DNA from 2 places in the Pseudarthrobacter sp. MDT3-1 genome. Region 2 is predicted to be linked to the other one. Evidence: riboswitches for the same ligand, from Rfam matches in the RefSeq annotation. Region 2 holds a riboswitch; the other holds the start of a gene.

Region 1 (3,404 bases), on a different contig from region 2:
TGCCACAACGACAACCTTCATGCCGGCCAGGACAGCGGAGGCGGCGTTGGTGCCGTGGGCCGAGGCCGGGATCAGGCAGACCGTGCGCTGGGCATCGCCGCGGGATAGGTGGTAGCCGCGGATGGCCAGCAGGCCCGCGAGCTCACCCTGGGACCCGGCATTCGGCTGCAGGGACACCTGGTCGTACCCGGTGATTTCCGCGAGGTCAGCTTCCAGCCCGCCGATGAGTTCGCGCCAGCCCACGGTCTGGGAATCCGGGGCGAACGGGTGGATCGAGGCGAACTCCGGCCAGGAAATGGCCTCCATCTCTGCCGTGGCGTTCAGCTTCATCGTGCAGGAACCCAGCGGGATCATGGTGCGGTCCAGGGCCAGGTCGCGGTCACTCAGCCGGCGGATGTAGCGCAGCAGCTGGGTCTCGGAACGGTGCGTGTTAAACACGGGGTGCTGCAGGTACTCGGAAGTGCGGAGCACCGATTCGGGCAGTTCAAAGCCCTTCGCGTCCACAACCGGACCGGCACCGAAGGCGACGGCGATCGCGGAGAGGACATCCGTCGTCGTAGTTTCATCAGCGGAGACGCCGATGGTGTCCTCGTCGATGTGGCGCAGGTTGATGCCACGTGCTTCGGCGGCGGCGATGACCTTGCCGGCCTTGCCCGGGACGCGGACCGTGACTGTGTCGAAAAAGGTCTCGGTGACCAGTTCGCGGCCGGCGACCTTCAGCGTGGTCGCCAGGGTGCGGGCGTTGTGGTGGACCTGCTCGGCGATTGCCTTGAGACCGTCGGGGCCGTGGTAGACGGCGTAGAACGAGGAAACGATGGCCAGCAGTGCCTGCGCGGTGCAGATGTTGGACGTGGCCTTCTCACGGCGGATGTGCTGCTCCCGGGTCTGCAGCGCCAGACGGTAGGCGGGGGTCCCGGCGTCGTCCTTGGAGACTCCGACGAGGCGGCCCGGCATGGACCGCTCCAGGCCCTTCGCCACCGCCATGTAGGCCGCGTGCGGTCCGCCGAAGAACAACGGCACACCAAAACGCTGGGTCGAGCCGACGGCGATGTCCGCGCCCTGCTCCCCCGGAGGCGTGATCAGCGTCAGCGCCAACAGGTCGGCAGCGACCGTGACGAGGGCGCCGCGCTCCTTGGCTGCAGCGATCACGTCGGCGTGGTTGAAGACCCGGCCCGAGACGCCCGGCTGCTGCAGCACAATCCCGTTGATAACGCCGTCGGGCAGGCCCTTGGACAGGTCAGCGACCTCCACCTCAAAGCCCAGGGCTTCGGCGCGGCCCTTCACAATCGCGATGGTCTGCGGCAGGCAATCGGCATCCAGGACCGTCTTGCCGTCCCGGGCCTCCTTGTTCTTGTTCGCCCGGCGCATCATCAGCACAGCCTCGGCCACGGCGGTGGCTTCATCCAGCAGCGACGCGTTCGCGATCGGCAGGCCCACCAGGTCCTGGACCATGGTCTGGAAGTTCAGCAGCGCCTCCAGGCGGCCCTGCGAAATCTCCGGCTGGTACGGCGTGTACGCGGTGTACCAGGCCGGGGCCTCCAGGATGTTCCGCCGGATCACCGCAGGCGTGACCGTGTCGTAGTAACCCTGGCCGATCATCTGGACAGCCGTCTTGTTCTTCGCCGCGAGCTTCCGCAGCTCCGCAAGGACCTCAACCTCACTGAGGGCGTCCTTAAGGGCCAGCGGCTTGGCCTGGCGGATGGAGTCGGGGACGGCAACGTCCACGAGGCCGTCAACGCTGTCATAGCCAACGGCCTTGAGCATGGCGTCAATATCGGCCTGGCGGCGCGCACCAATATGACGATCGGCAAAGGTGGAAGGGGACGACTGGATGGTCATGAAGGAACTCCATAATTCAGGTGGCGCGCTGGGTACGCCACATTGATTCGGGTTCCTCCCCGCTCTGTATTGGACCTGAGAGTTTCCGCGCCACCTGCTTTTACAGGGTGACGCTTGCACCGTCGGTGAGCCCGTTGCCGGACTACTTTCCAGAGTTGCCTAACCGCGGCGGTACGTGGGCCTGAGAGATTCCCGGAGAGGATTTGCTCCTACGGCGCCTGCTGAACGTACCGGCAGGACTCTCCCGCCGCAGATCAAAAGCATGTGCCACTTCGTCAGTGACACGTCTCACAGGTTAGCCCGATTTCGGGCGGCGTGCAAGATTTCCGCCGGCGACGGCGTCACATCACCATCGGTTGCTCCGTAAAGGCCCTTTTGGGAGCCCTTAAGGGCCCCTACGGAGCAATCGATGGGAAATCGGGTCATCCCGGCACTCCGCACAATGAGGCGCGCGACGAGGTCTGGGAGGAGCTGCTCACCATCATGGAGGACAAGCACGACGGCGGCGACCTCCCCGAAGGCGTGCTGCGCAGGGCGCTGGCGCGGAACGCGGAATTGGTCGAAGCGTTCAGCAGGGCATGGCCGCCGCTCAACTACAGCGCGCTTGTGGGGGACCTCTGGCGGGTGCCCGCCTACCTGCGCCTGTGCGCCCCCTGGCTCAGTCCCGACGAGGTGCAGAAGCTGCAGCGCCAGGACCCGCACGCCTGGACCACGTCCGACCTGCCGCTCCTGGACGCGGCCCGGCAACGGCTCGGCGACCCCGAGGCGTCACGCCGCAAGCGCCGGCAGGACGCCGCCCTGGCCGCTGAGTGTGAGCTGATGGACCGGGTGGTTGATGCTCCGCTGCCCGTCCCGGAGCTTCACCGTCGTGGGGGACCGCGCCCAGGCCAGGCACGGGTTTGCCGAGTCGTGGCTGGAACGGCTCGAACGGGTCGGATTGACGAACGTGAACCTGGCGAGCCTCAGCATCAACTACCGGACGCCGGAAGAGGTCATGGCAGAAGCCGAGCCGGTCATCCGGGCCGTCGTCCCGGACGCCAACGTGCCCACCTCGATCCGGAGCAGCGGCCTTCCCGTCGTCCACGGATCCACACTGCAGCTGGGCTCGATCCTCGACACCTGGCTCGCCGAGCACGACGACGGGACCGCCTGCGTCATCAGCACCACTGACGCGGGACACGGCCCGTTCCTGGCGACGTCCCGCGCCAGGTGGCTGTCCCCGGAACTGGTGAAGGGGCTCGAGTTCGACCTGGTGGTCCTCGTGGACCCGGAGGGCTTCGGTCCGGGCATCGAAGGAGCGGTAGACCGCTATGTCGCGATGACCCGGGCGACCCGGCAGCTCGTCATCCTCACAAGCCCCTGATGTCGGCCCAGCAGGCGATTAGCCCGGACTGCTAGGCTGGTCGAAGTTTCACCACTTTCACCACTTTCACCACTTTCACCTAGTTTCACCCGGAGGCGTCTGTGCAGAATCCTTTCAAACCCACTGCCGGAGCCACCCCTCCGGACCTAATCGGCAGAGCCGGGCTGCTGGACGAATTCGAATACGGCTTGCAACAGGGATC
Region 2 (3,404 bases):
GCGACCAGCAGGATCGCGCCCCACCAGAACTGCTCCACCAGCCACCCGCCGAAGATGGGACCCAGGGCGGCGCCGCCGGAGAAGCCGGCAGCCCAAATGGCCACGGCCAGCCGACGCCGGTTTGGGTCCGGAAAAATGTTGCGGATCAGCGACAGGGTGGAAGGCATCAGCATGGCGCCGAAGAACCCCAGCATTGCCCGGCCCGCTATCAGCCACTCTGCGCTGGGGGCAAAGGCTGTTGCTGCTGAGACCGCGGCGAAGCCAACGCTGCCGGTCAGCAGCAGCCGTCGGCGCCCGATCCGGTCACCCAGGCTGCCCATGGCAACCAGCAAGCCGGCAAGCACCAGGGGATAGGCGTCCACAATCCACAGCAGCTGGACTCCGGTGGTTTCCAGGTTGCTCGCGATGGCCGGAAGTGCAAACGTCAACGCAGTGTTGTCCACCGCAACCAGGAGCACCGGAAACATCAGCAGGGCCAGCGCGAGCCAGTCGCGCCAGGGCGCCTTGGCGGGCCCTGACGGCCTGAGGTCGGCTGCCATGGTGGATGTGCTTCGGGTGTTCTGGTTGGACTGTGTGGACAACGTCATATCAATAACTGTACCGTCCAGACGGTACAGTTAAGAACCGGGGCCCGGAGCGTGCATGATTGAAGCCATGGCCAGAAATCCCGTCGCACGCGATGCAGTCCTCGACGCTTTTGAAGAACTCCTGATCGATGTGGGGGAGCGGGCTGCCACTTTGGACGCGGTGGCCAGGCGGGCCGGCGTATCCAAGGGCGGGTTGCTCTACCACTTCCCCAACAAGGAAGCGCTGATCGCTGCGGTGCTGGAGCGGCTGGACCGACTGGCCGTCGAGGACCTCGCGCTGATGGCCGCAGCAGCCGAAGGTGCGGCGGCCTACTTCATCCGTTCCTCGCTCTGGTCCGACTCGCCTATGGACCGCTCCTTCGTGGCCGCCACCCGGCTGGCTGAAGTGGCCCATGAAGAGGCCCGGCGCCGCTTTGCCGCCATCCAGCAGCAATGGTTGGACCTGATCGCGGCCGACGTCGGCACGGCCGTGGCGAAAGCCGTGCTGTACATGGGGGACGGGCTGTATTTCAACGCCATGTGGGAAAGCGGTACCACCGGGGACAGCCGGGGCAGGCATGGAGACATTGAGGAGCTCCTCGCTGCCGTGGAGCGGCTTCGCGGCTGATTCTGCTCAATCATTCGGCCAGCCTTCTGGTGCAGCCCGCGTCCATCCGGGCGCGCTGGAGCTCCACACCGGAATGATTGAGCAGAATCCGCCGACCTCATTTGCCCGGCGGCCCGGGGCGTAGGAGAATTGGACCGCGTGGCGACCATCTGCGGCCGCCACAAAATCTGAATATGCCTTTGATCTGCGGCGGGAGAGTTCTGTTAGTAGGTACAACAGGCGCCGTAGGAGCAAATCCTCCCCAGGAATCTCTCAGGCCCACGTACCGCCGCGGCCAGGCAACTCTGGAAAGTGGCAGGCCGTCCGCCTGAAGCGTCCCGGATCACTCCGGAATGTCAGGACCGCTGTGCCCACCGACGGTGCAAGCGCAGCCTAGCGGAAGCAGGCTGCGCGGAAACTCTCAGGTCCCAGACAGAGTGGGGAGGAACCCGAGTCGATGTGGCGCACCCTGCGCCGCCTTAGTAATGGAGTTCCTTGTGAGTGTTAATTCGGCCTCGGCCACTTTCGTTGACCGGCATATTGGCGCCCGCCGCCAGGCCGATATCGACTCCATGCTCAAGGCCGTCGGCTACGGCACTGTGGACGCGCTGGTGGATACGGCCGTTCCCAACGGCATCCGGCAGGATGTGGCACTCCGCCTTAAGGACGCCCTCAGCGAGGTTGAGGTCCTTGCGGAGCTGCGGAAGCTCGCGGCGAAGAACAAGACGGCTGTCCAGATGATCGGCCAGGGTTACTACGACACCGTGACGCCCGCGGTCATCCGCCGGAACATCCTCGAGGCCCCGGCCTGGTACACCGCGTACACGCCGTACCAGCCGGAGATTTCGCAGGGCCGGCTTGAGGCTTTGCTGAACTTCCAGACCATGGTCCAGGACCTGGTGGGCCTGCCGATCGCGAACGCGTCGCTGCTGGATGAAGCCACTGCCGTGGCCGAGGCTGTGCTGATGATGCGCCGGGCGAACAAGAACAAGGAGGCCCGGGACGGCAAGACGGTCCTGGATGCCGACTGCCTGCCGCAGACCATCGCGATCGTGAAGGGCCGCGCCGAAGCCCTGGGCTTTGAGGTGGAGGTCGCTGACCTCTCCCAGGGGCTGCCCGACGGCGTTATCAACGGGATTGTGCTGCAGCAGCCCGGCGTCTCGGGCCGGGTCTTCAACCACGCCGACGTGATCGAGGCTGCCAAGGAGCGCGGCGCGCTCGTCACGGTCGCTGCCGACCTGCTGGCGCTGACGCTGATCACGCCTCCGGGGGAGCAGGGCGCGGACATCGCCGTCGGCTCGACCCAGCGTTTTGGTGTGCCGTTGTTCTTCGGCGGACCGCACGCGGCCTACATGGCGGTGGCGAAGGGCCTGGAGCGGTCCATGCCGGGCCGCCTCGTCGGAGTCTCCAAGGACGACGCCGGGACCCCCGCGTACCGCCTGGCGCTGCAGACCCGGGAGCAGCACATCCGCCGCGAGAAGGCCACGTCCAACATCTGCACCGCGCAGGCACTGCTGGCCATCGTCTCCTCGTTCTACGCCGTGTACCACGGCCCCGACGGCCTGAAGGCAATCGCCGAGACCACCCACAGCCACGCTGCAACCATCGCCGCATCGCTCAAGGCGGCCGGCCTGGACGTTCTGCACACAAGCTTCTTCGATACCGTCACGGTTTCCGTGCCCGGCAAGGCTGCGGCCATTGTTGCCGCAGCGGAAGCCCAGGGCATCAACCTGCGCCACATCGACGGCGACACCATCGGCGTTTCCGCCGATGAAACCACAACCCCGGCCATCGTCGCCGGCGTGCTGGACGTCTTTGGTGCCGCCGCGGTGGACGCGGCCGCCGGCACTGACACGGAGTTCGCGCTGGATGCCGCCGTCGAACGTTTCTCCGGTTACCTGCAGCACCCGGTGTTCAACACGCACCGTTCCGAGACCCAGCTGCTGCGCTACATCCGCAGGCTGAGCGACCGGGACCTGGCGCTGGACCGCACCATGATTCCGCTGGGTTCCTGCACCATGAAGCTGAACGCCACGGCAGAGATGGAAGCCATTTCCTGGCCGGAGTTCGCCTCGATCCACCCGTTCGCCCCGGATTCCCAGACCGTGGGCTGGCGCGAACTCATCACCGATCTCGAAGACCAGCTGACCGAGATCACGGGCTACGACCAGGTGTCCCTGCAGCCGAATGCCGGGTCCCAGGGCGAGCTCGCCGGCCTGCTGGCCATCCGC

The links. Region 2 has a riboswitch for glycine ahead of gcvP (aminomethyl-transferring glycine dehydrogenase). Riboswitches for the same ligand answer to the same signal wherever they lie in the genome.
Region 1: linked by a shared signal. The riboswitch ahead of gcvP (aminomethyl-transferring glycine dehydrogenase) and the one ahead of gcvP (aminomethyl-transferring glycine dehydrogenase) in region 2 are both predicted to bind glycine.

Annotation. Positions count from the first base shown of each region.
Region 1 covers NZ_JBTNDX010000016.1:57,349-60,752, forward strand. The annotation lists gene gcvP (aminomethyl-transferring glycine dehydrogenase) at 1-1,839, opposite strand, end outside; glycine riboswitch at 1,999-2,096, opposite strand; partial or broken gene ACX80X_RS13645 (helicase domain-containing protein) at 2,257-3,202, shown strand; gene ACX80X_RS13650 (AAA family ATPase) at 3,304-3,404, shown strand, end outside.
Region 2 covers NZ_JBTNDX010000012.1:77,788-81,191, forward strand. The annotation lists gene ACX80X_RS11435 (MFS transporter) at 1-539, opposite strand, end outside; gene ACX80X_RS11440 (TetR/AcrR family transcriptional regulator) at 655-1,194, shown strand; glycine riboswitch at 1,375-1,472, shown strand; glycine riboswitch at 1,474-1,619, shown strand; gene gcvP (aminomethyl-transferring glycine dehydrogenase) at 1,659-3,404, shown strand, end outside.